3 regions of the Sphingobacterium sp. UDSM-2020 genome follow, and region 2 is predicted to be linked to each of the others. Evidence: riboswitches for the same ligand, from Rfam matches in the RefSeq annotation. Region 2 holds a riboswitch; each other region holds the start of a gene.
The links. A riboswitch is a leader RNA that binds a small molecule or an ion and turns the genes downstream of it on or off. The one in region 2 is predicted to bind thiamine pyrophosphate.

Region 1: another riboswitch for thiamine pyrophosphate. It lies ahead of JAZ75_RS05280 (TonB-dependent receptor); the one in region 2 lies ahead of thiS (sulfur carrier protein ThiS).
Region 3: another riboswitch for thiamine pyrophosphate. It lies ahead of thiM (hydroxyethylthiazole kinase); the one in region 2 lies ahead of thiS (sulfur carrier protein ThiS).

Annotation. Positions count from the first base shown of each region.
Region 1 covers NZ_CP066166.1:1,209,608-1,220,296, reverse strand. Annotated here, with positions in the region: gene ggt (gamma-glutamyltransferase) at 1-860, opposite strand, end outside; gene JAZ75_RS05295 (hypothetical protein) at 865-1,926, opposite strand; gene JAZ75_RS05290 (nucleotide pyrophosphohydrolase) at 2,077-2,403, opposite strand; gene dtd (D-aminoacyl-tRNA deacylase) at 2,408-2,866, opposite strand; gene JAZ75_RS05280 (TonB-dependent receptor) at 2,997-5,417, opposite strand; TPP riboswitch at 5,478-5,603, opposite strand; gene JAZ75_RS05275 (amidohydrolase family protein) at 6,234-7,403, shown strand; gene JAZ75_RS05270 (acylphosphatase) at 7,438-7,719, shown strand; gene JAZ75_RS05265 (oligosaccharide flippase family protein) at 7,731-9,242, shown strand; gene dusB (tRNA dihydrouridine synthase DusB) at 9,255-10,253, opposite strand; gene JAZ75_RS05255 (outer membrane beta-barrel family protein) at 10,561-10,689, opposite strand, start outside.
Region 2 covers NZ_CP066166.1:6,046,224-6,056,912, reverse strand. Annotated here, with positions in the region: gene fabF (beta-ketoacyl-ACP synthase II) at 1-273, opposite strand, end outside; gene JAZ75_RS25690 (TetR/AcrR family transcriptional regulator) at 277-834, opposite strand; tRNA gene JAZ75_RS25685 (tRNA-Leu) at 1,142-1,226, opposite strand; tRNA gene JAZ75_RS25680 (tRNA-Gly) at 1,240-1,315, opposite strand; gene JAZ75_RS25675 (HesA/MoeB/ThiF family protein) at 1,503-2,213, opposite strand; gene thiH (2-iminoacetate synthase ThiH) at 2,240-3,361, opposite strand; gene JAZ75_RS25665 (thiazole synthase) at 3,371-4,141, opposite strand; gene thiE (thiamine phosphate synthase) at 4,129-4,779, opposite strand; gene JAZ75_RS25655 (thiamine phosphate synthase) at 4,887-5,483, opposite strand; gene thiC (phosphomethylpyrimidine synthase ThiC) at 5,480-7,294, opposite strand; gene thiS (sulfur carrier protein ThiS) at 7,322-7,570, opposite strand; TPP riboswitch at 7,592-7,690, opposite strand; gene nudK (GDP-mannose pyrophosphatase NudK) at 7,877-8,455, opposite strand; tRNA gene JAZ75_RS25635 (tRNA-Leu) at 8,927-9,011, opposite strand; tRNA gene JAZ75_RS25630 (tRNA-Gly) at 9,026-9,101, opposite strand; gene JAZ75_RS25625 (regulatory protein RecX) at 9,201-9,689, opposite strand; gene JAZ75_RS25620 (bifunctional UDP-N-acetylmuramoyl-tripeptide:D-alanyl-D-alanine ligase/alanine racemase) at 9,763-10,689, shown strand, end outside.
Region 3 covers NZ_CP066166.1:5,132,639-5,143,327, forward strand. Annotated here, with positions in the region: gene thiE (thiamine phosphate synthase) at 1-479, opposite strand, end outside; gene thiM (hydroxyethylthiazole kinase) at 476-1,273, opposite strand; TPP riboswitch at 1,336-1,428, opposite strand; gene JAZ75_RS21700 (SusC/RagA family TonB-linked outer membrane protein) at 2,202-5,498, shown strand; gene JAZ75_RS21705 (SusD/RagB family nutrient-binding outer membrane lipoprotein) at 5,510-7,198, shown strand; gene JAZ75_RS21710 (efflux RND transporter periplasmic adaptor subunit) at 8,463-9,611, shown strand; gene JAZ75_RS21715 (efflux RND transporter permease subunit) at 9,631-10,689, shown strand, end outside.

The DNA.
Region 1 (10,689 bases), 1.3 Mb from region 2:
GCAACTAAGGCTGGTCCACCACTAGATGGAGGTGCCATACATATGATCTTATGTCCACGGTAATATCCTGTAACGGGTTGTCGCCATACTGCTTTATAATTCTCAAGATCATTATAACTGATAATGCCATTGCCTTTATGCATTTCTTTAACAATTAGGTCAGCTGTTATGCCTTTGTAGAAGCCATCACGACCATGATCAGCAATTCTTCTAATTGTGTTAGCCAGTTCCTGTTGCTGGAATAAATCGCCTTTTTTCCAGCTGGTGGTTTTCAGTATAGGGGCGCCACTTGGGTTATATTTTTGAAAGCTTTCTTTATATTCGTTGAATTCCTCTGCCTGTTGTTTTGTAATCGGAAAGCCTTTTTCAGCTAATGCTATAGCAGGATTTAATAAAGTTTTCCAATCTAATTTGCCATACTTTTTGTGAGCTTCAACCATTCCGTCAACTGATCCTGGTACTCCTGCGGATAAATGGCCATATACACTTAGATCTTCTATTACATTTCCCTGCTTGTCTAGGTACATATTAGCATGTCCTTTTTCTGGTGATTTTTCTCTAAAGTCTAAAGCATTGATTTCACCTTTACTACTTCTGTAGACCATAAACCCACCACCACCTATGTTTCCAGCATTAGGGTAAACTACTGCTAATGCAAATTGTACTGCGACAGCGGCATCAATGGCGTTGCCCCCCATTTTTAGGATATCTACACCAACTTTTGAAGCTAAGGGATGCGCGGTAACAACCGCCGCCTTATTGAAGGTCTTGGCTTTTTTATCAAGTTCTAACGAAACTGTGCACGATTGTACTGACAGCGCCGCCGTAATAATAAACAAATAGAATTTGCTTTTTTTCATAATCTTAATTAGGTAGTTGTTCTATTTTTTCAAAATTTCCATCTACATGGTCAATTTTTATTTTGTATCGCTTAATGTTTGAAGGTGCTGATCCCACTCCAATTCCAATCATTCCACCTCCATATCCAAAACCTGATCCTATGCCTGCTGATATCGAGAAGCTCGTACTGTTTTCTTCTGCTAAACCATAGAAATAGTATTCGTCATTTTCCATTACAAGTGGATAATATCCAAAACTTGTGGAGACATAGGTTTCGTCATTATCTACCACGGCATATATCTGTGAATCTTTTAATTTTACTTTTTTCCCTTTTTCATTGGTGTAATAATAGTATTTGATTTTGCCTTTTTTATCTTTCTCATCAACTAGCGGATAATCTGGTTTTTGGTTTTTTAGAGTTTCATAGCTCATATAAATCCCGTCAACGAGATGTTCTGCGGCATATAATGGTAATTTCTCTTTTTCCTTGTAATCAATGTTTTGGATATCCTGTAAGGTTAATGATTCGGACGATATGTCTTTTACTTTTAAATTTTTACGAATGAATGAATCTATAATGAGGCTTCCTTTTTTTAATAATTTGTTGGAGACATCGATTCCTGAAACTTGAAAGCTACTGTCGATATGATTTAATGGGAAATAATTGTTCCCTTTTTTTTGATATAGATTTGCTCTGAAATCAAAAAAGCCCTTTTCTTTGATTCCACCACCAATTTCAGAAAATGATAATCTTCGAATTTGCAAAAGCAATGTATCTCTCTGCGTATTTCCATTACTGATTGTTTCTAGATATTTCTGCAATTGATCTTCAAGAGCTGGATTTGCAACTACAGTAGCGGATTTTCCTAATAAACCTTTTTGTATGATTCCGTAATGAGTTGTATCTTTTCTTGAATCCAGGATCTGGATCTTTTGGTATTGGCTACCATTAACGATTTCCTGAGGGTCATATTGAAAGGTAAATTCTTTATTTCTATCTTGTGCTGAAGCGTGTGTTAATCCTGTAAGTAAGATTGCTAAAAGCACATGGTGTTTTAATGTATGGACGTAATGTGTTAAATTCATTTCCAGAGGGAATTAATGATCTGCATTAAAGATAAAGAAATTAAAAGGCTGTATCAAGTTTCTTGATACAGCCCTTCAACAGTTTGCATGCAAACTGTATTAAAATTAATTTGATACTTATATAACGAACTAAATTATAGTAATGTTGTATTACTTTAATTTTTCATTGTTTTTATGTCTATCGGCATCACGGATTGATTTTTTCTCTAAATTTTTTTCTAGCGCATCTGTTAAATCAATACCGGTTTGATTGGCCAGGCACATTAATACAAAGAGAACATCGGCCATTTCATCCGCTAAATTTACTTCTTTATCAGATTTTTTAAATGATTGTTCGCCATACTGTCTTGCCATAATTCTAGCAACTTCTCCAACTTCTTCCATTAGCATTGCTGTGTTTGTTAATTCATTAAAATAGCGAATACCTGTTGTATTGATCCATTTATCAATGGTCTCCTGTGCTTCTTTTATTGTCATAGTATTAGAAATTATCTTTATCCTGTGTATTCATTATGATGGTAACGGGCCCATCATTTAATAAATCAATTTTCATATCTGCACCAAATATTCCCATTTGCACTTCGCTGTTTATTAAAGTGCTAAGATAGTGGGCCATTTGTATGTACATTGGCTGTGCTTTATCTGGTTTGGCTGCACGGATAAAAGAGGGGCGATTTCCTTTTTTTGTTTGTGCGAATAATGTGAATTGGGATATAAGTAATATTTCACCACGTATGTCTAGCACCGATCTATTCATTAAACCGTTTTCATCATTAAATATTCGAAGATTGACGAATTTTTGTGCCATCCATTTCATATCTTCAATTGTATCTTCCTCTTCGATCCCAATAAGGATTAGTAAGCCGTCTTTAATCTGACCTGTTATTTTGCTATCGACCGAACAGCTCGCCTTGGAAACTCGTTGTATTACTGCACGCATAGGACAATATTAAGAAAAAAATGCCAACTATTGAGTTTGATCTGATTAAGTATTGTTGACGTCATGGATCTTGAAAATGCTGTAAAACAACTTGCGCCTTAAAATAATGTTGAAGGCGCAAGTTGTTTTATTAGAATTTTACGTTTAGGCTTAACATAAAATTTGTTGTAGCCTGTGGATAGTAAAAATTAAAATATTTTCGAGATGTACCGTCCATATAACCCCAAGTATATCCGTTGGTTTGATATTTTTCATTTAGGATATTGTTGACAGTAAGTCCAAGGTCTATATTTTTCAAACCTAATATGGAGAAATTATAAATAGCTCTAATATTGTTTACAAATGAAGGGTCTATACTTCTTACTTTGGCTGAACTATTGTCCAGATATTGTCTTGAAATATATTTTGATAATAGTGCAATTTCTACTGAACGAAGAGGGCGATAAGTGAACTCGCTTGATAAAATAGTTGCCGGAGAAAGTGCAATATCTGTTTTTTTAATGAATTCTCCACTCGTTTCATCCGTGTAATTTTTGATTTTGTTCTGACTTAGTCCCGCTGTTGCTTTCCAACCAAAGTACGCTGAAATTTTCCATGCGGCATCTACTTCTAAGCCTATTCTATAGCTATTTGGGATATTCATTCTCAATGGAGAACCTACATTATTAAGTGCTCCGGTCGGAATAAGTTGATCTTTATAGAACATACCATAAAAGTTCGTACCGATGTTAAATGTTTCATTATTGAAGCGGTAGCCAGCTTCGATATCTTGCATTTTCTCTGGTTTGGGATTGTTTCCTTTTAGATCAACAAAGTCATTTCTGACAGGTTCTTTACTAGCATAGGCATATGAGGCGTATAAATTTGAATTTTCATTGATGAGGTAAGTAATTCCTAATTTTGGATTTACAAAATTGAATTTTCTTTTAAAATCCATTCCTTTGATTTTATCGTCATCACCTTTTACTTGGTAATTAATATTACGATACTGTATATCCGCAAATAATAACCATTTTTCGAATGTAAAGTCTGCTTTCAGAAATGTGCTGATGTCATCTTTTTTAGCATCATTGAGATAGTATTTATCCCCTAAGTTGCTGGCGGAAGCATATTTTGCCCAGATTATTTCACCGTAATGATCTCCCTTATATTGATTTGCAGCTCCACCCCATGTCAATTTTATTGCCTGTGAAGGATTATAGTTGAAGGAAAAGGTAGTCCCATAGAAGTAATTATCTAACCATCTTCTCCTTACCAAATCGGTTTGTTTGATGGTATCGGTTCCTGAAATGACTGGTGGTAAATTGTATTTTGAAAAGTCGTCTTCAGGTCGGAATTCTTCGTAATAGCCTGCACCTCTGGTGTAATGTAATGCCGCATTAAAAATTAGTTTTTCATTGATAAAATTGGTGTAATGTAACTGGTGATGTGTTTGCGTGTAGTTGTCTGTTTGGTTTTTATATAGGTATTTGTTGTAAGTGCGACCAGAATTTAGTAGATTTTCTGTTTCTAGCTGTGTATAGCCATCATTGACGGCATAATCTTTCATCCCCTCTACATCATTATTTAATCTTGGCTCTGGTGTTCCGTACCAAGATTGATATGTTTTTTCCTTGCCAGAGAATACAATGGCCTTTAAAATATGTTTGTCACTATAATAACCTCCATCTACATAAAAAGACTTTAAATCGGAAGATGCTCGGTCGATATAGCCATCGCTCAAGATACGTGAGAGACGAACATTAAAGGCAAATTTATTATTTAGTAGTCCTGAACCTACTTTCAAAGTATTTTTCCAAGAATTATAAGAACCGAAAGAGTTGTTGAATTCTACGTACGGCTCTTTTTCGAGTGTATTGGATTGTATGTTTAGTGATGCCCCGAATGATCCCGCCCCGTTTGTAGAAGTTCCAATTCCTCTTTGAATCTGGATACTCTCGGTAGAGGATGCAAAATCGGGAAGATTGACGAAGAATGAGCCCATACTTTCCGCGTCATTCAACGGAATTCCATTCAATGTTACATTTATGCGGGCATTATCAGATCCTCTTATTTTCATATTAGTATATCCTATACCTGCTCCTGCGTCCGATCCTATGACGACAGATGGTGTTTGATCTAGTAGGTATGGAATATCTTGTCCGAAATTGTTTTTAGCGATATCTTGTTTGCTAATATTTTTATAGGTTGTAGAAGAGTTGTTTTTGGCACGTGTTGCCATGACCAGGACTTCTTCTGTTTTTATAGCACGTGGTTTTAGAAAGATTTCAAGATCAGTATTTTGTACCAGATCAATCTGCTTCTTTTCTGTACTATAGCCTATGTAAGAGATTGTTATGGCGTATTGTCCATCAGGTAATCCTGAAAACTTTGAAGTGCCATTTCGATCAGTTGTTAAATTCTTACTCTGATTTTTTGTCAGAACGATACTTGCGCCCTGTAACGATTTTTTTGTTTCATTGTCTAACACTTTGATGGATAAAGCGTTTTGAGCTGATACGGATAATGTTATTCCTAGAAATAGCACTGTGCTGATTAAATTTTTAATCATGTTTTTTAATTGAATTTTGAGTTAAACAAACTATTGCTAGGGGTTACAACAGTTTTTCACTTATTTAACTAACCTTTTCCCTCCGCCAGCATTATCTGGATCAGGTGCACAACACATAAATGTATTGTTGGGTATAATCTCAGCCTTTATTCGTGTTCGTAGAACAAGGCACCCCTTATTGATAATGCGAAGGTATTAAATAAAATCTGTACTAAAAATATAATGTAAAAATGGATGTTGAGGAATTGAGTTTTGGAATATCAATTTGTTTTGCTCGTAAAAATAAGTGGAATAGATTTTCGTTTATAGGATTGTATTATGATGAATGTTGTGTTGCTTTATCTTTAGCTTCTTTCGGATTTTAAAGTAGCTGTATTGATCCAGTTTCTTTTTTTAATAACTAAAAGGATGTCCATTTATAATTCCATGATTTATCGATGCTTCACTGACATAACGTCATTGAATCGCTACAAAAATGAATAAAATTGTGGTTTTTAGATAATATATTGGCTGAATTTAAACTTATTCCCTACCTTCAAAAAATATGCTAAAATTCAAACTTTTAGCTCATGTTAATTATTTTTAGCAACAAGGGAGTTTTTATTAAGGTTTAAATTTATGTTACATTCTTATAAGTTAATTTATCTAAAAGTCTTTGATTTTTATCACGATTAAATAATTAAACTAATTGTGTAAATTTGTTTTTTTTAATGGTAATATTTTTTTTACTAAATTTTGGCACGAATTTTAACGTTAATAACCACAGTTCCTTTGCGTTGACCTGAATGCTAAGTAACTATTAAAGTTTTTATAATAATGAAATATTTTAGCGCTACCTATATCTTACCAATTACATCTTTACCTATTAAAGATGGAGTGGTAAAAGTTAATGATGATGGTGAAATCCTTGGGATTTATGAAAGTAAAGACGTAGAATTGAGCGGCCAGCATATTGAAAAATTTGAAGGAGTTATTGTTCCTGGATTTATTAATGCGCATTGTCACTTAGAATTGTCCCATATGAAGGGTACGATTCCGCAAAAAACTGGATTACCAGCTTTTCTTTCTTCGGTTATGACAAGTCGTGGCACTTCTTTAAAAGTGATTGATAAAGCGATGGCTGCTGCTGATGAAGAAATGTACAATAATGGTATTGTGGCAGTTGGAGATCACGTGAATTCTGATAACACATCTAACATTAAGGAGTCTAGTAAGATTCTTTACCACACTTTTGTTGAAGTCTTCGGAGTAGAGCCGGATGAAGCTGATGGTCGATTGCAGGAGGCTAAGGATTTGATTCATGAATTTGATCCAGCACATTCTTCAATTACACCACATGCTCCTTATTCTTGTTCGAAAATACTTCTGAAGAAATTTAAAAAAGCGGTTTCTGATGTTAATATTATCAGTATTCATAATCAAGAGAGTGATGAAGAAAATAGATTATTTCGTTATAAAACGGGAGGATTTATCGATTTCTTTAAAGTAATAGGGAAAAATCCTGATTTGTTTAAAGCTCAGGCTAGAAATTCAATTCAGTCATATTTACCATATTTACCTCATCCTAATAAGTTGATCTTGGTTCACAATACGTATACGTCATTGAAAGACCTTGATTTTGTGGACCGAATGGGCCGTGATATCGTATGGTGTTTATGTCCGAAGGCGAATCTTTATATTGAAGGTCAATTGCCAAAAGTAATGAACTTTGTAAACGATAATCAAAAAATTGTAATCGGTACAGATAGTTTAGCATCCAATGATAAGCTTTCAATTTTAGATGAATTAAAAGTGTTACATAAACATTTTGATAATTTAGATTTTCAGCAATCTATCCAGTGGGCTACTATTAATGGGGCACAGGCTTTAAATATCGATGATAAATTTGGTTCAATTGAAGTTGGTAAAAAACCAGGTCTTGTTCTATTGAAAAATATGGAACATTTTAGATTATCTGATAAAGTTACGGTGCAAAGATTAGCATAGTAAAATACTCAAAATCTTCTGTACTTTTGTTGATATGAAACATGTTAATATTTCTATCAAAGGAAAAGTACAGGGGGTTTATTTTAGGTTATCTACCAAAGCAGTTGCCGACCAATTGGGTATTAAAGGGTTTGTTAGAAATTTAGCGGATGGTTCTGTTTATATTGAGGCAGAGGGTGATGATTTTGCTCTAGATTGTTTAAAAGAATTCTGTGAAGAGGGACCTGAGCGCGCAGTAGTGGAAGAAGTGATTTGTGAAGAGGGCGTCTGGGAAGATTTTAAGAATTTTGAAGTGCTAAAAAAATCGTCTAAATAAATCTTAATATCTTGTCTGTTTTTAAGAAATTTGCTGGTCAAACCTTGATCTATGGTCTCAGTACTATCATCTCTAGATTACTGAATTTTGTTTTAACGCCAATTTTCGTTCGTAAATTTGAAGCTTCCACCTATGGAATATTTACGAATATGTATTCTTGGGCAGCTATGATCAATGCATTCCTAGCTTTTGGGATGGAAACAACCTATTTTAGATATTTACAGAAAGTTGAGGAGAAGGATAAATCTAAAGTATTCAATAATAGCTTTGTTGTCACCATTTTTACTTCTTTAATTTTTCTATTAACTATTCTTATTTTTTCTAATGACATTGCGCATTGGTTTGCAAAAGAAAATATTGACTCTGTAGGTCAATATAAAAGCTATATTTACTTTGTTGGACTTACTTTAGTCGTTGATGCACTTGCTGTTGTTCCTTTTGCCAAAGTTCGTGCTAATGGTCGGCCATTGCGCTACGGCGTATTGAAGTTAGTCAATATCATCACATTTGTTATTTTAAACTTGACATTCATTGTCTTCATACCTTATTTACTTCAACATTTTCCGGATAATGAACCATATTTTTCTAGCTGGTATATAGATTCATGGTTGGGTTATGTGTTTATTTCTAATTTTGTAGCGAGTGCAGTGACATTGTTGATGCTGTTGCCCGAGATTAGAACATTTAATTTTAAAATTGATCGGGTGTTGTTAGGTGATATGTTTCGATATAGCTTTCCTATTTTGATCGCTAATATTTCATTTATCATAAACGAAAACCTAGATAAGATTTTAATGCCTGAATTATTACCGAAAAGTATTGCTGATCGAGATGTTGGTATATATGGTGCTATTGCAAAGATTGCTGTTTTCTTAAGCATTTTCGTGCAGGCATTTCGTTTAGGAGCCGAACCTTTTTTCTTCTCCTATGCCAAAAATGATAATTCGAAAAAGGTTTATGCAATGATCATGGAATATTTTGTGATTGCTATGATGGTTGTCATGATCGGATTGTCTGTCAATATTGAATGGCTTAAGTATTTTATTCAAGGAGGATCTGCTTCAGAGAGTGCAGAATATTGGTCGGGTCTATTTATTATTCCTGTTATTTTATTCAACTATGTGATGCTTGGGATATATATGAACCTTTCTGTGTGGTATAAACTTTCTGATCAAACACGATACGGTCTCTATATTTCAGGTATTGGGGCTTTAATTACAATTATATTGTGTTATATCCTGATTCCGCGCTACAGCTATGTCGGTGCAATTTATGTGACGACCATAACTTATGGTGTAATGGTATTTTTATCCTATTTTTGGGGACAAAAGAATTATCCAATTCCTTATAAGATCTTTAAAATTGGGGCTTATATGTTGGTTGGTACTATGATCGTTTATATCCATTACATAGTATTTGACCGGAATTTTTGGATTGGCAATATGATGTTGATTGCTTACTTATTGGGAACCGTTTTTGTCGAGAGGAAAACGGTAATGAAGATGTTGAAGTCTAAAAGTTAGAAGAAGCTATTTTTAATAAATAGCTTCTTCTGCAAAGTTATGTTGTATTTCGTCTAACACTTCTTGGATCTCTTCGAATGTCTGAAGACTGACTAATCGCATTCTGTATTCTTTAAAGTCTGGTATACCTTTAAAGTAGTTTGAATAATGACGACGCATTTCGAAAATACCTGTTTTAGGTCCTTTCCATTCAATTGATTTAACCAAATGTGTTCTGCACACATCTACACGTTCAGCAATTGTTGGACCGGCTAAACGTTCTCCTGTGTTGAAAAAGTGTTTTATTTCTCTAAATATCCAAGGATATCCAATTGAGGCGCGACCAATCATAATACCATCAACTTCATATTCCTGGCGCCATGCAATTGCTTTTTCTAAAGAATCTACATCGCCGTTTCCAAAAATTGGAATTTTAATGCGTGGATTACGCTTAATATCACGAATCATAGACCAATCTGCTTGCCCTTTATACATTTGTGCGCGTGTACGTCCATGTATTGATAAAGCTTTAATACCGATATCCTGTAAACGTTCTGCCACTTCATAAACATTTTTGGTATCATCGTCCCAGCCAAGGCGGGTCTTCACAGTAACTGGTAGATGTGTTCCTTCCACGACTGCTTTTGTCATTGCGACCATACGATCGATATCTTGCAATAAACTAGCACCTGCTCCACGGCAAGCAACGTTTTTAACTGGACAACCGTAATTAATATCGATTAGATCTGGATTTGCTAATGTGCAGATTTCGGATGACTGTCTCATGTGTTCGATTTCGGAACCGAAGATTTGTATACCTATTGGTCTTTCATACTCGAAGATATCTAACTTTTTACGTGATTTTGCTGCGTCTCGAATTAATCCTTCTGAAGAGATAAATTCCGTATACATCATATCTACCCCATTTTGCTTACAAACAAAACGGAATGGCGGATCACTTACATCCTCCATTGGAGCTAGCAATAATGGAAAGTCTCCTAAATCTATATTTTCGCCAATCTTAACAGACATATTTGATTTTTTTACAAAGATAACAATTTTGAGATAGTTCTATTTATGGTGTTTTTGATATGAATGTCATATGATGATTTAGGAAATTCATGTTTTATTGTTTATTAATATGCAGGGCAGGTTTCTTGCTAAAATGTGCTTCTTCGTAAAGAGATTAATTAGTAAGGATATATGTTCTGAAGTTTTCAAAGTTGTTCGTATTTACAACGCTCGAATAAGTATAAATAGAAAACAGCTATCAATTTCTTTTGATAGCTGTTTTCTATTTATACTGGTGTGGAATATCACCTCTGCATCGTGTTGATTTTTATAATCTATTTTTGATATCTTCCGAACCTGTTGAGCGTTCTTTTGCTCTGTTATCTGAACCTCCAAATCGGTAATTGAATGATAAAATTGCTGTTCTGCTATCTGGATTTGATTTTCCTATTAATCT
Region 2 (10,689 bases):
GAAATCAATCTCAGCGTGGTGAATAGCCTCATGAACGCTAGCTAATGCATATTGCGTAAAAAGATCTAATTTTCGTAATTCTGATTTTTCCATGAATTGTAAAGGATCGAAATCTCTTACTTCACATGCGAATTTTGTTTTAAAGTTTGTCGCATCAAATTTAGTAATCATTTTTGCGCCACTTTGTCCCATAATCAGTGCATTCCAAAATTTATCTACGGTATTTCCTAAAGGCGTAATCGCTCCAATACCTGTTATAACAACTCTTTTCATCATTTAATCGTTTTTAATTAAATCTTCTTTAATAATTTTTTGTATGAGAGTGAAATCTTCATCACCGGTCAGTCTAGTAATTTGTACACTTGCAATCATCGTGGAAATAAGTAAGACGGCTTTTGTTCTAGGCTCACCTTTAAAATGAAAAGTACCCTGTTCTTGACCATATTTAAGCCATGCAATCACCCAATTTAACACCTGTTCGGAAAAAATCTTTAGATGTTCAATTATACCTATATCTAAAGTATTGTAATCAGTAGATAGCGATCCAACGATACATATTTTATTGTCATTTTTAATATTCCTGTATATAGAGAGGAACTTGTCTAGTTTTTGTAGTGGAGACTTATCTTCAAAATCCTTTTTCATTTTGTGAAAGTTTTCAATATGATAATCTATAACTGCAATTCCCAAATCTATCTTTTGTGGAAAATGATAATGAATAGAAGCTTTTTTTATTCCAACGGCATTAGATATATCAAAAAAGCTAAAGGCATTGTAACCCTTATCCCGAATCAGGCTATCAGCAACTCGTATGATTTGTTCTTTTGTTGACATCAATTATTTTTTTGTAAATATACAAACCTACCAGTTGGTAGGCAAGGGTTGCTGATATTTATTTGAGATCAGTGGTGTGGTTGGATTTTTACGCATGATCAGGCCTACCTGATTATGCAAGAACTTTTTTGAAGGGAGCGGATGTATTATCGCTGGGGTTATTGTATTTTGAAATACATGATGATCAGGATTTAAAAATCCGAAATTTAAGTTTTAAGGGATATCTTGGTCAATTACATGTAAAGGGAGGCAATTCGAAATATTTAAAATAAACAAGAAAAGCTCATCTTTTGGATGAGCTTTCTTGTACCTAGGGCGGGAATCGAACCCGCACTTCCTTAACGGAAACAGGATTTTAAGTCCTGCGTGTCTACCAGTTCCACCACCTAGGCAGGTGATTTAATGTGGAGCGAAAAACGAGATTCGAACTCGCGACCCCAACCTTGGCAAGGTTGTGCTCTACCAGCTGAGCTATTTTCGCTTTTGATACTGCAAATATAGGGAGATTATAGATACTACAAAATGTTTTTTTATAGCTTAAGCGTAATTCCCTCAAATGAAGCGAGATAATTTTTATCCCGCTTCAAAATACGATGTGTTTAAATTTGAATTCACCACCTTGCTAGATATGTAGGGGAACTAATACAAGCTTTCATAGTAGTCAAAACTTAAAATGAGAGCGTAGTGAATCTCCAGTGGTAAGTATCAACTAGCGTCAGTTTGTCGGAATCAACAGGTAGATCTGTTATAATTTTTAATACCTGCATGGCCATCATACTTCCCATGATTCCAGGCAGAGGGCCTAATACCCCATATTGATCACAGCTAGGAACATCTTTTGGATGGGGAGGCTCTGGAAATAAATCACGCAATTGTTTACTGCCCATGTAATTGAAAACAGCCATTTGACCTTCGAAAGCAAGAATACTTCCATACACCAAAACTTTGTTGGAACGTACACAAGCATCGTTGACCAGATAGCGTGTAGTAAAGTTATCAGAACCATCTACAACAATGTCATATCCCGCTAGGGTAACATCAACATTCTCCGAAGTGATTTTTGTCGCAATGCTGTCGACTTGGATGGATGAATTGAGTTCGCGGATATATACTGCCGCACTTTTTACTTTTTGTAGATGTACACTTTTTTCATTGTGTATAATTTGTCTGTTGAGATTATGAATTTCTACATGATCAAAATCAACAATCCCTAAATGACCTACTCCAGCAGCAGCGAGATATTGAAGAACAGGCGAACCTAGTCCACCTGCTCCAATTACGAGGACTTTTGCCGCCATAATTTTCTGTTGCCCTTCAACACCAATTTCATTAATAAAAACTTGGCGGGAGTATCGATCAAAAGCACTGTGCTGTTGCATAAATACGATAATTTGTGTTATAATTATTATTGCCTACCAGAGTAGCTTATGTCCCAGTCTTTCATAATGGGATCGTATCCAGCCTTTCTGATGATACCTTGGATAGTTTCCATACTGCGCTCATCACTGATCTCAAATTGTTCAAGCGACTGTGGATCGACCACATAGCCACCTGGATTTGTCTTCGAAGCGGCGCTCATGGTCGTGACACCGATAGGAATGATATGGTCTCTAAATTTCTCGCGTTCACGAGTTGATATGGATATTTCTAGATTTTCATTCCATAAACGATAAGCGCAGATCAATTGCAGTAAATCACGATCTTCCATAATAAAATTCGGTGTGGATACACCTTCCGCAGGTCGTAATCGAGGAAATGAAACTGAATATTTTGTACGCCAATAATGCTTCTCAAGATAATCAATATGTAACGCATTGAAAAAGCTATCGACACGCCAGTCTTCTAGACCTAAAAGAACACCAAGACCAATTTTATGAATTCCGGCTTGACCTATACGGTCTGGTGTATTCAGCCGATACTCAAAATTTGACTTTTTGCCTTTTGGATGATATGTTTTATAAACCTCTTGATGATAGGTTTCCTGATAGACAAGCACAGTATTAACCCCTTCTTCCTGCAGAATACGGTATTCTTCTAAAAGCAGAGGTTGTACTTCAATGGATATCTGCGCGAAGTGGGGCTTCAGCAATGCAATCGCATTTTTAAAGTAATTGATCTCAACTGTTTTATTGGCTTCTCCGCTTACCAATAATACATGACTGATACCCATAGATTTTAGCGCCATGGCTTCTAGCAGTAATTCTGTATTCGAAAGTGTTTTGCGCTTGATCTTATTGTCCATACTAAAACCGCAATAGGTGCAGATATTCTGACATTCATTGCTTAGATATAAAGGAGCATATAACTGGATTGTCTTACCAAATCGACGTTGTGTGATCTGTTGCGTTAATTGGGCCATTTCTTCTATTTCAGTAATGGCCGCAGGAGAAAGGAAGGTTAGAAAATCAGTTAAATTTCTTTTTTCTTTACGGAGACTTCTTCTGACATCCTCAACTGTGGTATTATATATCTTTTCCTTGATTTCCTGCCAGCTGTATAGTGTAAATAGTTCCTGAAAAGTTTGCATAAAACGTTCTTAATCGATTAAAAATGAAGTTAGCGGACTAGAAGCGATAGCACGATTTTCTGATATACCTAATCCTGCCTGATAAGCTTTGCGACCTGCTATTACAGCTTCTTTAAATGCCGTCGCCATCTGTATCGGATATTTTGCGGATGCAATAGCTGTATTGACTAAAACAGCATCAGCACCGATTTCCATTGCCTTTGCAGCATCGGAAGGAGCACCAATTCCAGCATCAATAATAACAGGAACTTGGCTTTGGGCGATGATCATTTCTAAAAAGTCCAATGTTCGAAGTCCTTTATTACTTCCTATGGGTGCAGCTAAAGGCATTACTGCCGACGTTCCAGCTTCTTCTAGTCTTTTACAGAGCACTGGATCTGCATGCATATAAGGGAGCACAATAAAACCGAGTTTTGCAAGTTGCTCTGTAGCCAACAATGTTTCGATCGGATCGGGCATCAGGTAGCGTGAATCTGGATGAATTTCGAGTTTTACCCAGTTCGTTTCCAGGGCTTCACGAGCAAGTTGTGCGGCCAAGACTGCTTCTTTTGCATTACGTGCTCCAGAGGTATTGGGGAGTAAATTTACGCCAGGGATTTGTAAAGACTCGAGAAATGTGTCTGAGGAAGACTGATGGTCCAAACGCTTTAAAGCCATCGTGACCAATTCAGAACCCGATGCGACGATAGATTCCTTCATTTGTTGCAGACTTCCGAACTTTCCTGTTCCTAAGAATAGTCTCGATTGAAATATCTGATCGGCTATTTTTAATGTATCCATTGTAGTTTATTTTTAAGTTCTTGAATGTAGTGAGGGTGTATGGTGATTAAACTTGACAGTGCTATCCCATAAATGCCAATATCTTGTAGGGGAACGATATCATCAAGTGTTATACCGCCAATAGCGTAAATCGGCGGATAGTTTTGACCGTTGTTTTTTAAATGATAAACGATGTCTTGATATCCTGTTAAGCCTAATATTGGACTTAAATTGTTTTTAGTTGCGGTGAACCGTAAAGGGCCAAGACCGATGTAATCGCAGTTTTCTGTGATGCGTTGCTGTACGTCAGAAATATTATTTGCTGTACCACCAATTATTTTGTGCGGTCCTAATACATGTCGGGCCTCTTGTATGTCAGTATCTGTTAATCCCAGATGAACTCCGGCAGCATCAATGGTTTTGGCTATGTGCAGATAATCATTGATAATAAGCGTAGCACTATGTTGCAAGCAATGCTGTTTAATACGACGTGCTAATGCGAGCACTTCATCTTTAGTGCCTTGTTTCCAGCGTAGCTGAATCCAATCTGCACCCGCTTGTAGTGCATTATTAATGTTAGTCTCCTGTTCAATAGCCGTATCTCCCTGCGAGATATACTGTATCTTACTGAACGTGATATTTTTGGGGTATGCTGTCATTGCTATTTCAATTTTTTTACTATCGCATTTTTCTGCTCAGTATAATCCGGTTTGGGTATTTCCTTCTAATCATCTGTAAAGGAATGAATTACCTGTAAGAACAATTGTTACAGGCAATATGCATGATCTTTTATAAGACAATTTTTAAAACTTTTTACAGGTTGTGCACTCTTCCAGATTGTTCCTAATAAAGCTACACCATCGACGCCGGCGTCATATGCAAGGCCTAGGTTTTCGGAATGGATACCAGCAAGCCCAATTAATTGAACTTGCTGATTATTCCGAAGTTTTAGCTGATCTTTGATAGTATGCTCCTTACCATGACCTGGTTTTGAAATACTTGAAAACATCGGACTAAACAGTGCATATGACCATTGGTTATCCAGTTGATTAAAATCTATCATACTGTGTACAGATGTTGATCGGATTACGGTGTGACTATACTGACTTTGTTTTTTTGATTTTCGATCATATTCATTAAAATGTAACCGGTTTAAGTTTAACTTTTCGGCTAGATGATGATGGCTATGCATGACAAGACGATTTCGATATTGCGGATCTATTCCATAAATAAATTGACACATATCATCATCCGAAAAATTATATTTTCGGATATGTAATAGTTCCAATCCTGCATCCAGTATACTGTTGATGGTCTGGAGTTCGTTATCAATATCATGCTCGGCTGTCAAGACGATGATCATAAGTACAATTCTTTACCTTTTTCGATAAACTCTTTTGACATATCGATCATGCCTTGTTCTGCAGAATCCCGGATTTCCTGTGTGATCTTCATCGAGCAGAATTTAGGGCCGCACATCGAACAGAAGTGAGCAACTTTAGCGCCGTCTGCAGGTAAAGTTTCATCATGAAATTCTCGGGCTGTGTCAGGATCTAAGGAAAGGTTAAACTGATCTTCCCAACGGAACTCAAACCTCGCTTTACTTAGAGCATTGTCTCGGTATTGTGCACCAGGATGTCCTTTAGCCAAATCTGCCGCATGTGCAGCCAGTTTGTAGGTGATCACGCCATCCTTTACATCTTTGCGGTTAGGTAAACCGAGGTGTTCTTTTGGGGTAACATAACAAAGCATGGCACAGCCGAACCAGCCAATCATTGCCGCGCCAATTGCTGAGGTGATGTGATCATAACCCGGAGCAATATCTGTTGTCAATGGGCCTAAAGTGTAAAATGGTGCTTCGTCACAAACCTCAAGCTGTTTGTCCATGTTTTCTTTGATCATGTGCATAGGTACATGACCTGGACCTTCGATCATAACCTGTACATCATGTTTCCATGCTATTTTGGTCAACTCACCCAAGGTTTCTAATTCAGCAAATTGTGCAGCATCGTTAGCATCAGCTATAGAACCTGGTCGCAGTCCATCCCCTAGTGAAAAAGCAACATCATATTCCTTCATAATCTGACAGATCTCTTCAAAATGCGTGTAGAGGAAGTTTTCTTTATGATGGAACAGACACCATTTTGCCATAATCGAGCCACCTCGGGAAACAATACCTGTTACACGTTGTGCTGTTAAATGGATATAACGTAAAAGTACTCCTGCATGGATGGTGAAATAAGAAACTCCTTGTTCGGCTTGTTCAATTAGTGTATCTCTGAATATTTCCCATGTCAGATCTTCTGCAACGCCTTTTACTTTTTCTAAAGCTTGATATATAGGAACTGTACCAATTGGCACCGGAGAATTACGGATGATCCATTCGCGTGTTTCATGAATATTTTTACCTGTTGAAAGATCCATAATTGTATCAGCACCCCATCGGCATGCCCAGACAGCTTTATCAACTTCTTCTTCAATGCTTGAGGTAACGGCACTATTACCAATATTAGCGTTGATCTTTACCAAAAAGTTGCGGCCGATGATCATCGGTTCGCTTTCTGGATGATTAATGTTGTTTGGAATAATTGCTCTTCCGGCGGCAATTTCTTCTCTTACAAATTCAGGGGTAATTAATTTCTTTGGAGTACGGGCACCAAAACTGTGACCGGTGTGCTGATGATCCATACCTTTAGTTGCTGCTTCGATTTGCTCAATACGCTGATTTTCGCGAATGGCTACATACTCCATCTCTGGAGTTATGATTCCTTTTCTTGCATAGTGCAGTTGACTTACATTTTTACCCGCTAATGCTTTTTTAGGTCTATGGCTGTATTCAAAACGGAGTTCATCCAGGTCCGAGTCTGCCAATCTTTCTTTTCCATAATCTGAACTGATTTGTGATAAAACTTGAACATCTTTTCTGTCCAATATCCAATTTTCACGAGTTCTAGCAAGACCTTTGCGGATATCAATCTGTGCTTGTTCATCCGTATACGGACCAGAAGTGTCATAAATAGTGACTGGAGGATTGATTTCTATTCCACCCTTGCTAAGTTTGGTCGGACTTAATGTAATTTCACGCATGGCAACCTGAATAGGATAGAGCTGACCTGAAATATAGACTTTTTTTGAATTTGGAAATGGGGTCTGGGTAATGTTTTGTTCTAACATGATGGTATAGTAATAGGTATAAGAGATTTATCCGCCCTGTGTTGCAGCGATAATTAGAATTGAGTCCTGATGCTGTAGTTTGGTTATTGCCCAAGCCGTTTTGGGTATAACCTGGTTATTAATAGCGACAGCAATGCCCTTGCTTTTTTCTGGGAATTCCAAAAGCATCAAACCTTCCAAAGAGGAGGGGGGCTGTTCAAAAAAACGTAATTGGTGATTAATTTTGAGTTCCATTCCTTTTAAAATTTTTAAATAAAAAACTTTAGGAATGGCCACAGTTGTGCCGGTATATGCACAATGAAGACATCTACTTTTCCCTACGCCAGTATGATCCGGATCAGGTTCTAAGGGTAAAATCTCAGCCTGCAAATTTTGCAGACACCCCTAAAGTTTCCACTAAACTAGGTAAAAAATCTCAATAAACGAAAATAGGTAGATTTATTTTAATCTGTCCATCTTTTTGTGACAGAACCATATACTTTAAGAAGTGAAGTGTTTTATTGATGGGGACTGCTGGTATAGCGAATAATGATTCTCCCTGGCAGAGGTGGAGTTATGGGCAGGGAGAATCAATGGCAAATACTATAAAATATGCTGGAGTTTAATATATTGAAGCAGCATAATGGTTTTGGCATCTTTGATTTCGCCATTATCAACCATTTGCATCGCTTCTTTTATAGGCAATTCCAAAACTTCAATATTTTCTTCCTCCTGTTCTAGCCCACCACCTTCACTGACTTTCATTTCTTTAGCATATTCGGCTATAAAGAAATACAGAATTTCTGTGACAGATCCAGGGGACATATAAGCTTCAAATATTTTACGTACATCTGTAATTTTATAACCCGTTTCTTCTTCAGTTTCTCTTCTGATGCAATCCTCGGCATTATCTTTATCCAACAAACCTGCACAAGCTTCAATCATCATACCGCTCTCATTTCCATTGACAAATGTAGGTAGACGAAATTGACGGGTAAGGATAACTGTTTTCTGTTCTTTGTTGTACAGTAAAATAGTGGCACCGTTTCCTCTGTCGTATGCTTCCCTGCTTTGACTCATAATGGTGCCGTCCTTTTTCAAATATTCGTAAGTGATCTTTCGCAAGACGTACCAATTGTCTGATAAGACCTTGGTTTCTGTGATTTTGATGTTATCTATCATGATTGAGGTATTTCAAATTCGCATTATTAATAATTGTCATATGCATATTTTTCAGTTCTTTTATACTTTTTTTCTAAAATACGGTGGACTTTTAAAAGTAAGTTGTCGATGGCTAAAGGTATATAAATTTATAAACTCCTAAAATTGTTTATATGGGAAAAATCGATCGTGTTGAAGGAAATTTTATTCAGTAGCGATTGCCTTATGAGCTGATATAAAATGATGAAGATCATGTAGAGGACAGGTTAAAAAGTACTTGAGATCTTAGATACATTTTATTGTGTATTTATAGAGGGTTTATAGAGATATACCTCTATGAACCCTCTATAAAACCTCTATAATATCACTATCACCTATCTAGAAATATACAAGATGGAAACAATAAAATGCAATGGTAAATCTATTGATATCAATAAAAAAATCAAAGGTCTATAAACAAGAAAAGCTCATCTTTTGGATGAGCTTTTCTTGTACCTAGGGCGGGAATCGAACCCGCACTTCCTTAACGGAAACAGGATTTTAAGTCCTGCGTGTCTACCAGTTCCACCACCTAGGCAGGTGATATTAATGTGGAGCGAAAAACGAGATTCGAACTCGCGACCCCAACCTTGGCAAGGTTGTGCTCTACCAGCTGAGCTATTTTCGCATTGCTAACAGTTAACAAGTTGTTTTCTGTTTTGGTGATGCAAATATAGAGCTAATAATTAAAAAAACAAATTTTAATATAAGCTTTATTGTCTTTTTTTTATAAGCCCTTTTCTTTCAGGAGAGAAGAAATGAGATCACTTTCGAAACCTCTTGATAAAGCATATTGAAATAACTTGTTTTTTAGAATATAGACATCTTTATCTTTCAATGATAGTTGCTTTTTATCTAAAAGATCATGGAGTTTATCTTCATACTCATCTAAATCAATTTTTGAAAATGCAATTTTGATTAAAGGGTCGGATACCCTTTTGAGTTTTAAGGACTGCTTAATCTTAATCTTTCCCCAACTTTTTATTCTAAGCTTACCTAGAGTATAGGCTATAGCAAAGCGTTCTTCATTTAGAAAATTGTCCGATATCAATTGTGAAATGATTTCCTCTACATCTTCTTGATGCAAGCCCCATTCGTATAATTTATCCCGGACTTCTTGTTGTGCCCGTTCTTGATAAGCACAATAACTGGCAGCCTTAAGCAATGCTTGCTTAGGCGTGTATATTTTTTTTCTCGTTTTCTCTTCGTCAAACATCTTTACAAATTTCAAAAATATATTGAACTTATTGAAAAATTGTGGAGCTTTGATTGAATAAATATTTTAAAAAATGTATACCATATCGGATATTTCAGAGATTGTTGTTCCTAAAAGATCAATTATTGTTCATCATAAATCTATCATTCAAAATCTGATTTATGATACACGTAAGATCGTAAATGCTGAAACAGGATTATTCTTTGCCTTGATCAATCGTCGTGATGGACATGAGTTTATCATGGATGCCTATAGTAAAGGGATTAGAAATTTTGTGTTACAAAATGACTTTCAGCAAGAACTGATATTGCCAGATGCTAATGTTTTATGGGTCGCAGATACTTTTTTAGCATTACAGGCAGTAGCAGAAACACAGCGCATGAAATTTAAATCTCCTGTATTGGGTATTACAGGGAGCAACGGTAAGACTATCGTCAAAGAATGGTTGTTTCAACTGCTATCTCCAGAATATAAAATCTATCGCAGTCCTAAAAGCTATAATTCACAGCTGGGTGTTGCTTTATCACTATGGGAACTAAATGAACAATATAATTTCGCCATCATAGAAGCTGGAATAAGTGAGGTCGGTGAAATGGAGAAACTCCAAAAAATGATTAAACCCACGCATGGTGTATTAACCAATATCGGGGTAGCCCATAAAGAAGGGTTTCAATCGAAAGAGGAAAAAATTGCGCAGAAGCTGAAACTTTTTACAGATGCTGAGGTATTGGTCTATCCTAAAAAGTATCTTGAACAGATCTATATGCCGTCTCAGATTTACAAATTTGCCTGGGGAGAGGATGAATCGTGTCAATTAGAGGTTTATTCGCTTAAGAAGGAAGGTGATCAAGCTACATTGGTAAGTTTATGTTTTTCCCGTCAGTTTTTTACGGTTAAAATTCCTTTTGTTGATCAAGCATCAATTGAGAACGCGATTTCATGTATTGCAGTGATGATTACTTTTGGTTATGATTTTAAAACTATAGCCGATCGTATTGCC
Region 3 (10,689 bases), 910 kb from region 2:
CGTTGCCGAATCTCTACAATACCCTTTAAACCCCATTCTGTGATAGTGTCTTTTTTCGTTTCAGTATTAAATACAGGGCTGATACCCAGGTAATCGGATAATGGAATTTGCTCATTTTTTAACTGTTCAAGATTTTCAATAGAATAACCGACTAGAGGTCTTGGGCTATACCAGACTTCTCTAATACCACGAGGAGAAATATCACGATTACCAACGTGAATACCATCCGCACCTACTTTTTGGGCCACTTCAAGATTATCATTGATGATTAGCGGAATTGTGTATTTATCAGTAATCTCTTTCAATTGTTTAGCTTTTGCTAAGTATAGTTCAGATGTTAGATTTTTTTCTCTAAGCTGTATGACATCGACACCACCCAGAATTGCTTTCTCTGCTACGTGAAGGAAATTTTTCCCACGGCAATCCTGCTCTGAAATTACGAGGTATAGCTGATAAGGAAAAGATGTATCTAAATTCATAATATGCCAAATTTTAATGTATTATTAAATTCAGCCTCAGTGATATTATATAGTTTATCAAGAAGTTTAACTTGCAAACTACCCGGCCCATTACTTTCCTTCTCAGCTAACTCCCCCGCTACTCCGATTAGAGCCATTGCAGCAGTTACAGCCTCTGTTTTATTGGTGATTACAGCCATAAATGCGCCAATAAGCGCAGTTGCAGAACAACCTAAACCGGTTACTTTTGTCATCAAAAGATGTCCATTTTTTAGATGAATCTCCTGACTCCCAGAAATCACGATATCTGTTTCACCAGAAATACAAACAATGGAACCATATTGTTGATGAAGATCCAATGCTGCCAAAACTGCTTCACCACTTTGAGAAGTACTATCCACTCCTTTCGTCTTTATAAGATTAGTTTTGTTTAGTGCGATAATTTCAGATGCATTACCTCTTATGACAGTGGGTTTTTCACGAAGCAATTCTTTTAGAATATGATCGCGATAAGATGTCGCCCCCGCTCCAACAGGATCTAAAACCCAAGGTTTTCCTAAATGAGAAGCAGTATTTGCGGCCAATAACATAGATTCGGACCAAACTTCGTCTAATGTTCCTATGTTAATAACAAGTGAATCGCTGATTGTCACCATCTCGACTACTTCAGATTTAGCATGCGCCATAATGGGTGAAGCACCAACAGACAACAAGGCATTGGCAGTATTATTCATGACCACAAAATTACTGATATTATGTACGAGTGGCGATTGCGCTCTTACTTGTTGGATATACTTCCAAAGTGTTTTTTCCATGTTCATTTCATTTAATAAAAAATCGAATGCTTTAGGAAAAAACCACATACAAAACAGCACAGGTGTACTGTATTGCTTTTCCCTACGTCGGTATTAGCCGTATCAGGTTCAAAGGGACTCTCTCAATTCTTTTTAGAATACCCCTAAAGCATAACAAAGATATAAAATATTAACATTCATTCTTATAGCTATGAAAGTTTATATTGATAACCACAGGATGTATTTTAATACAAGATTGACACCATAATAAAACAACATCAATTCCTATCAAACAGTTGTTTTAACTAAGCTGGCTAATTTTTTCCACTTGTTTTGAGGTAGATGGGTTAATTTATTCATACTATAAAGATGCAAATAAGTAAGATGAAAGAGCTATCAACAAACTATTTTGAATATATTAATTACAGCAACAGAAGAAAAAATACATATCTAATTATTGAGTTATTTGATCTCATCGATTAGAATCTCTTTCAACCAGAATATCAATATTTTTTAAAATAATATTATTCAAAATGTATAACCATTGAAATATACTATTTGTATCTCACCTAGGAGACTAATAAAAAGATGATAATAAAGTATAAAATTAGGGTAAAAAACTTTTATTTTTTTTTTAAAAAGTGTTTTAATCTTTATGTTTTATTTTATATTTGCAATGCCTATTCTTAACAAAAAGAAAATAATTTCATAAAGATTTTATTTTAAATAATATTTCTCTTTTAAGATTTTTTCTGATTGTTAAGTGCTAATCAAACATTATTACGCATTCTATTAATTTAAGATCTAATAATCTTGTTAATTTATGTCAACGATAATTTAACTATTCAAACTAGCTAATAAAAACATAAAGTCAATAAAAAACACACTAACCAAAGAAAAAATTATCAGAATAATACCAACTAAACAATTTTATTTTACCTATTTTTTTATGCATGTATTTTTAAAAAGAACCACAGGAATTGCGTTATGCACGCTATTTAGTGCAACCTCCTTGTTTGCCCAGCAAACCATAAAGGGCACAATTTCTAATGAAAAGGGCCCTATAGCGGGAGTGACAATTACAGTTATCGGCTCAAATCGAGCTGCACAAACTTCACATGATGGAACATTTTCTATCTCTGCTAATCAGGGAGAAAAGCTTCGTATTTCGATGATCGGATATCAAAGTGAGGAAATTACTATTGGTAGTAATAATAGTTTGAAAGTGAGTTTAAAAGAAACTTCTGCATCTTTGGACGAAGTTGTGGTAACAGGCTTTGGTGAGTCGCGTGAGAAACGTCAATTGGGTTATGCAATGACACAAATCAGTGGTGACGAAATCCGTCGAACGAATGCGATTAATCCTATTGCCGCACTACAAGGAATGGTTCCTGGTTTACAGGTTAATGTCGGCACTGGAGGACCACAATCGACTCCAAGATTTCAGATCAGGGGAGCGGGATCATTAAACCAATATGGTAATACTCCTTTGGTGGTTGTCGATGGGATTATTATGGATGAAGAAGTTGTGCTTCCTAATCGTGGTGGAGATCAGGATTTTGGTAATGTGCTTAAGAATATTAGTCCAGACGATATAGCAACAATCTCAGTTCTAAATGGAGGCTCAGTTACAGCATTGTATGGAAGTCGTGCAGCTGGTGGGGTTATTCTAATCACAACAAAAAAAGGATATTCACAAAGAGGATTTGGTATTGGTTTTACACATACTCAGGGCTTTGATAAACCATATGCTACTGCGGATATGCAAGACAAATATGGTCCTGGATCTAATCCAAATGCAGTATATGTGGCTGGAACAGATGGCTATGAACAAATTCCAACAACAAATTATGGGTATAGTTTCGGTCCAAAATTTGATGGTAGAACAGTCAAAGATATTGATGGTAGACTCGTTCCTTTTCAAACGAATAACAATCCATTAGATCTATTCCGTACAGGAAGATATAATAATTCCAACCTATCACTTCAAGGCGGAAATGAACAAACTACGTTTAGGATGTCATATTCCAATACCAATTCTACAGGAGTGGCGCCCAATAACAAGCTCACGAGAAATAATTTTAATTTGAGAGCTACACATCGTATGGGTAAATCGATTATTCTCGATGCAGGTGCCACATATGTCAATAGTCAAAGTTTCAACCCACAATATGGGGGTGAACGTTGGAATATGAATAACAACGTAATGTACGGTTTATCATATGGTATGCCACGTTCTTATGACCTTAATTATTGGAAAGATAATTATAAAGATGCTATAAATGGAGGTGTCACGCAAGATGATCCTACCGGTAAAGCAAGTCTTCTGTTTACGCTTTATGAACAAAAACAACAACAAATAGAAGATAATTTTAGAGGAACATTTAATGCTCGTGTTAATTTTACAGATTGGTTGATGTGGGAGAGTAATTTCACAGCGAATCTTTTTAATACTAACCGTCAAATGAAAAATCGAGGACAGGAAGAAGGTTTCAACGGAGGTTCTTATAACAACAGGAGTTCACGGGTTCTACAAACTAGGTATCGCTCAAATTTAAATTTTTCAAAAAAAACAGAAGATTTTGAATTTACAGTACAAGCAGGTGGAGAGGTTAATCATTCCTTACGCAATGGTCTGTATGGACGAACTGATGGGATGCTTATCGCCGATGTATTTCGTTTATCAAACTCTTCAAGCAGAGCTTTTGTCGATGAAGATAAACCAAATCAATCCCGTATTGTGTCAGGTTTTTTTCAAACAGCAGTTACTTATAAGAACTGGTTATCGATTAACATATATGGTAGAAATGACTGGGATTCAAGTCTAGTATATCCTGATGGATCAGGTAATTTTTCTTATTTTTATCCAGGAGCAGATTTGTCTTGGGTATTATCAGATGCGCTGAAACTTCCTGACAATATATTTAGTTTTGCTAAATTAAGAATGTCCTACAATAAGGTTGGTAGAGGAACTAATGCCTATACTGCAATGACTGGGTTTTATAGAGCCAACAGTCCTTATCTGGATGTTCCAAACTATGGATTTGATTCAAAAACATTGGGAAACCGGAATCTAAAACCGGAAAGTAGTGATACCTATGAAATCGGAACCGAGCTTAAAATGTTGCAAAATAGACTAGGTTTTGACTTTACGTATTATACCAAGAATACGATCGATCAAATTACTTCAGTACCGATTTCACAAGAAAGTGGAGTTACTGCAGCATTGGTGAATGGAGGTCATATTAGAAGTCGAGGAATTGAAGCTCGCCTTTATGGAACTCCCGTTAAAACGCAAAATTTTTCTTGGGATGTCAATTTTAATTACTCTAGGGATCGCAATAAAATCATCAGTCTTCCTTTTGGCGCAGGTGTCCAAGAACTTGATGCAGATGATGGTATTCGCTCTATAGCTAAAGTTGGTGGTGATTATGGGACACTTGTTGCCAATTATGGTCATGCGCGTTTTCAAGCGAGAGATGGAGCCGGCAATCCAATTGACCACGTGAATAATGGCAAGCCTGTTATGGCAACTACGGGAAATATCGGTTACTATTTACGTTCTCAAAACTACGCACAGGGCCTAGAAAAAGAAGTAACAATAGGTTCTTCGCTACCTGATTTTATGGGAAGCTTATTAAATAGATTTAATTACAAATCTTTTTCTTTTAGCTTTATGTTAGATGCCAAATTTGGAGGTATGGTCTATTCTCCAACATATAATTATGGTATGCAAACTGGACAGATTGCAAGTTCTCTTTATGGTAGACAAGGAGAAGCAGGAAGTGTAGCCTATAAAGATGCTAATGGTAATGAAGCTTGGGGTATAATTCCTGATGCAGTATTCCGTCAAGGAACTGTTGTCAATGGTAATGATCTATCAGGGATGTCTTATCAAGAGGCTGTTGACAAAGGCTGGAGATTACCGATCAGTGCTGTTAATTATTATAATAATTCTTACGGATGGGGTAACGGTATTCGTGAACTATCAACATTTAAGTCATCTTGGTTGATTTTAAGAGATGTATCATTCAGTTATGATTTGCCAAACTCAACTGCTTCAAGATTAAAATTAAACAATTTAAGACTTACACTTACTGCCCGTAATTTAGGCTATCTGTATAATACTTTACCTGATAATATCAATCCGGAAGATAATAGATCATCTGGTTCTATCAATGCTTTCTTGGGTGGTGGCTCTCCAATGATTCGCAATTTTGCTTTCACTATTAATACAAACTTCTAATGATAATAAATATGAAAACCTCATTCTATAAATATGCTTTAATCCTCTTTAGCTTATATTTTGTAGGCTGCAGTAAGGAGAAGTTTGCTGAATATAATACCGATCCTGATGCCGTTATTAAGTTACCAGTTGATTACTTACTATCAAGAGCGATCATCGCTACGAATGATAATGATTTTGATGCCTACTACGACAACTATAGTTATGTGAGCCGATGGTCTCGTGTTTTCCTGCAAAGAACTGGAAATACATTTACTGTAACAGATAATGCCGCAAATGCCAATAATCGTTACGGACGCTTCTTTCAAGATGTAGGCCCCATTTTGGAGGATATAAAACAAACTATTGATAAAATGCCAGAAGAAGAGCGGGCTAGAAATCTTTACAAAAGAACCATAGCTACGATTTTAAAGGTCCAACAGGCTTGGTATGTAACTGATGTAAATGGTAGCATACCATATGAAGAAGCTTTTCAAGCAAGATATGGCGGCACATTGCAACCGAAATACAACACCCAAGATGAACTCTATAAAATATTTGAAGCAGAATTGAAAGAAGCTGCAACTATTTTAAACACACCTCAAGCTGTAGAACAGTTTAACTATGCTAAAGCAGATCTTTATTTTAATGGTGATGCGAAAAAATGGGCAAAAACAGCCAATTCTTTACGTTTAGTTATTGCTCTCCGACTTTCTAAAAGAGACCCTGAACGGGTGAAAGCTATTGTTCGGGATGTACTTAGCCATCCTGCTGGATTAATGGAAAGTGCGTCTGATAGTTGGATGTTACAAGCACGTAAGGATTTTACAGCTGGTGGTAATTGGAATATTACAGGTAATGGACGTCTCTTTGTCGGTGAATATGGGGTTATTAATTATATGTGGAATAACACTGATCCGCGTCTACGGTTCTTCTTCCGTCCAAATCAATGGAGTGAGGTTAACTTCCAAAAAGCAAAAGACCAACGTGTCATCAGTCAAACGGCAAAATTTGATACAAGAAGATACTATGGTCAGTTTTCTAATCCAGAAACACCTAATAATAATCCTATCAAGACTCGTTTTTTAAATCCATACCAAATTAAGGATGGTGAAAATACGATAATTTTAGATACAGTGTCGCGAATTCAGGATCGCCTTTTTCAACCAGAAAATAATGCTGGTACTGGGACGGGAATTATTCCGATCTTAACTTATGCTGAACTTTGTTTTGCTCGCGCAGAACTGGCTCAACGTGGTTGGTCTAATGAAAATGCGGAAGAGCTATATTATAAAGGAGTAGATGCTTCACTTAGATTTTATGATAATCTAGCAAAAACTGCACAAGTTTATGACTATGTTCCGTTAACGGATAGTGAAATTACTAACTTTAAATTACGTTCTGATATTGTGTTTAAATCTTCTACAGGTCTTGAACAGATTATACTTCAAGCTTATTTGAATTACTTTAGAAATTTTAATGAGGCGTGGGCTTTAGTTAAAAGAACAGGAATGCCTAATAAAAACACAAAACTTATTTTTGAAGATTGGATAAATGAAGGACAAACTTTAGAGGTTCCAAGAAGATTTGTTATCAATTATGCATTGGAAGGTGATTTAAACTTTGATAATAGAAACTCTGCTATTGACAATATGCGAAAGGATCCAGATTTTGGTGATCCATCAAGTATTCAAGGCCGAGTTTGGTGGGATAAAAAGTAGTAAATATTGAATTATCAAAAGAGGAGTGAAATTTTGAAAATTTCCACTCCTCTTTCATTTTATAAAATCTTATTATTGAATTCTTGGTGCCAGTTCTTAGTATTTATTTACATAGTTGAAACTATGAAAGTTATATTCTCAATCTTACTGAAAATTTCGTACTCCTTTTTCTTATCAACTTCAGAAAGCCCAACTTAGATATCAAAATCACATATTGCACCGACTCAGAAAAAGAACGAAAAGAAAACTTTCTTTACAGAAAAAACTCAAATTCAGTAACAAAAGAAAAAAGATCCGTTTTGAAAGAAACCTGTGACGAAAATAATATTAACACTTATTTTTAAAGATGGACTAAAAGAATTGACAGGATATTGCAGAGAGGTTTACTAGACAGATTTTTTTTCTATTCACGGTCTATGTGTAGCATGTCGTTTTTAAAATAGTAAATCGAACTAAAAAAACACTCCCAAGATAAGTTAAAAAAAACTCTATATATGAAGCGGAGTTAGTACAACTATTAAATCAGAGAGTTAATACAGATTACTTTCAACAAAACATTACAGTAGAGCAACCTCCGTTTTAGTTGCTCTTTTGTCATTACAATTATTAAACCTTTATCTACACAATTAGGCGCTTCAAACATTTTAAAATTCAAACTTGACAAATAAAGCTTTATGATCAGTAGACCAGCCTCCTGCAATTAGAGGGAATTCATAATGACTATCCTGATCTTGTTTTTTAACATATTTAACTGTTCCAGAAAAATTAACAATTTTGACTTAAGAAACTTTTACAGGCTTATTCCTTTATAATAAACATAATAACTACGATCCCTGCCAAATGAGAGTATATTTCATGCATTAAAATGCGAGGACATTACTTTTCTTCTTAAAAGTATTTTAAAAAATCTTAATCCAAAAGGGGGTAATGATAATATTTCTGCCCAAGCTACTATAGCAATTATACAATCATTTTAAGAAACAATAACCGCAACCTATAATGTTGCCTAATCTACTCATCCGTATTAGTTTTTGTAAAATCATATTAAAGCTGCTCTTTTTCATAGTGTGCCACTATCTCATAACCACAATCCTTTTATCGTATCAAAATAAAAAGAATCGACTATACTTATCCATTTACATGGTGATGATTCAGTAGATCACTATTTCGCTTCAGAAGCTATTTTTACCAGTTCAGTCAATTATTTCTTTATTAAACAATCTAATCTTCTGTTATTTGTATTTGAAATTTTAATCATAAAAAAATGGTAAAGCAAGAATTCAAAGCAAGAAACAATTTCAATCTATATATAGCCGTATTTGCTTTCGGTTTATTATTCATTTCATGTGGCGGACAAAAACAAGATGAATCGTATGAACAACAAGCTGTTCCTGCTGATTTCATTGAATTAAAAGAATCTCCTACTACGATCGTAGAAACTTATCCTGGTACCATAGAGGGAACAGTTAATGTCGATATTAGAGCACAAGTTTCTGGTTACCTTGAAGTAACATATGTGAAGGAAGGACAATATGTACAAAAGGGGCAATCACTTTTTAAAATTAAAAGTGATGTTTTTAATGAACAGGTGAACAACAGTAAAGCTTCGTTACAATCGGCACTAGCTGCACAGGCAAATGCACAGATTGAATTAGAAAAAATAAGACCGCTAGTTCAGGGAAAGGTTGTTTCAGATCTACAGTTAAAAACTGCTCAAGCGCAATATGATGCAGCAACAGCTCAGGTGGCGCAAGCTAGGTCGGCAGTGAGCTCTTCACAGTTAAACGCCGCTTTCGCAATTATCAAAGCACCAGTAAGTGGATACATCGGCCGTATTCCGAGTAGGGTCGGAAATTTGGTCACACCTTCTGATGTGAATCCATTGACAAGTCTATCTGAAATCGATCAGGTATTTGTCTACTTCAACCTTAATGAAGCAAAATTCATTGCTTTTATGAATGATCGAAAAACTGATGCTGGAATGAATACAGTGGAAATTATCATGGCAGACGGTAACCGTTACAATCAAAAAGGTCAGGTCGAAATAGCAAGCGGTAACATTGATCGTAACACCGGTACGATATCACTAAAAGCGATATTTTCAAACCCAGATAAAATTTTACGCTCAGGTGGTGCTGCACGCGTAGTTTTAACTAAAAGTCTAAATAGTGCAATTAAGTTACCTATGGCGGCAGTGAAAGATATTCAAGACAAATTTTTTGTCTATGTGCTCGCTGATAGCAATAAAGTGGCAATGAAAGCTATTGAAATAAATGGTAGAACTGGTGCAGATTATATCATCAAATCAGGCGTAAAAGCAGGCGATAAAATAGCCGTAAATAGTATTGATCAATTAACAGAAGGTATAGCAGTTCAACCTAAAGTAATCAGTCAAGACTCATTGAAAAATTAATTTTTAGACAAGTATCAACATGTTAAAAAAGATTATAGATAGACCAGTAATGGCCACCGTTATTTCGGTTGTGCTGTTAATATTGGGCGTTATAGGATTATTAAGACTTCCTGTAACAAGATTTCCAGATATATCTCCACCTACCGTAATGGTTTCGGGGAGTTATCCTGGAGGGAACAGTGAGGCCGTGATCCGCTCAGTGGTAACACCACTGGAAGAGCAGATCAATGGTGTGGAAAACATGCAGTATATCAAGTCTACTGCAAGTAATGATGGTTCTTTTTCCATTTCCATTATCTTCAAACAAGGTGTCAATCCAGACCAGGCTGCTGTAAATGTACAAAACAGAGTTCAACAAGCAACGCCGATACTTCCAGAAGAAGTAATCCGGATGGGGCTTACAACCTCAAAGCAACAGAATAGTATGATCATGATCTTCAACGTGTATACGGAAGATAATGAAAAATATGATGAGCTGTTTCTTCAAAACTATGTCAACATTAATGTCATACCACAAATTAAACGTGTACCTGGTGTAGGTCAGGCACAAGTTTTTGGTTTAAAGGACTATTCAATGCGTGTATGGCTCAATCCTCAGAAAATGGCATCTTATGGTTTAGAACCTGCTGATGTAAGTAAAGCCATTGGCACTCAAAGTTTAGAGGTGGCACCCGGTAAATTGGGTGAGGAATCGAATGCGGCATTGGAATACGTTATGCGTTATAAAGGTAAAAAGAGCCAACCTCATGAATATGAAAATATCGTTGTTAAACGTGATGGGGAACTTTTGGTACGCTTGAAAGATGTAGCACGTATAGAATTTGGCTCTCTTAGTTATAGTGGAAATACAACTATGAGTGGTAAAAATTCAGTTACTGTTGCAATTCTCCAAACTACGGGATCTAATGCAAATGACATCGAAATCGGTGTACGCGATGTATTAAAGAGTGCTTCCAAAAACTTTCCTCCCGGCGTAGACTACACGAGTTTGATGAGTACAAAAGAGCGTTTGGACGAAGCAACAGGCCAGGTGAAATCTACTTTGATTGAAGCATTTATTCTGGTGTTTATCGTCGTA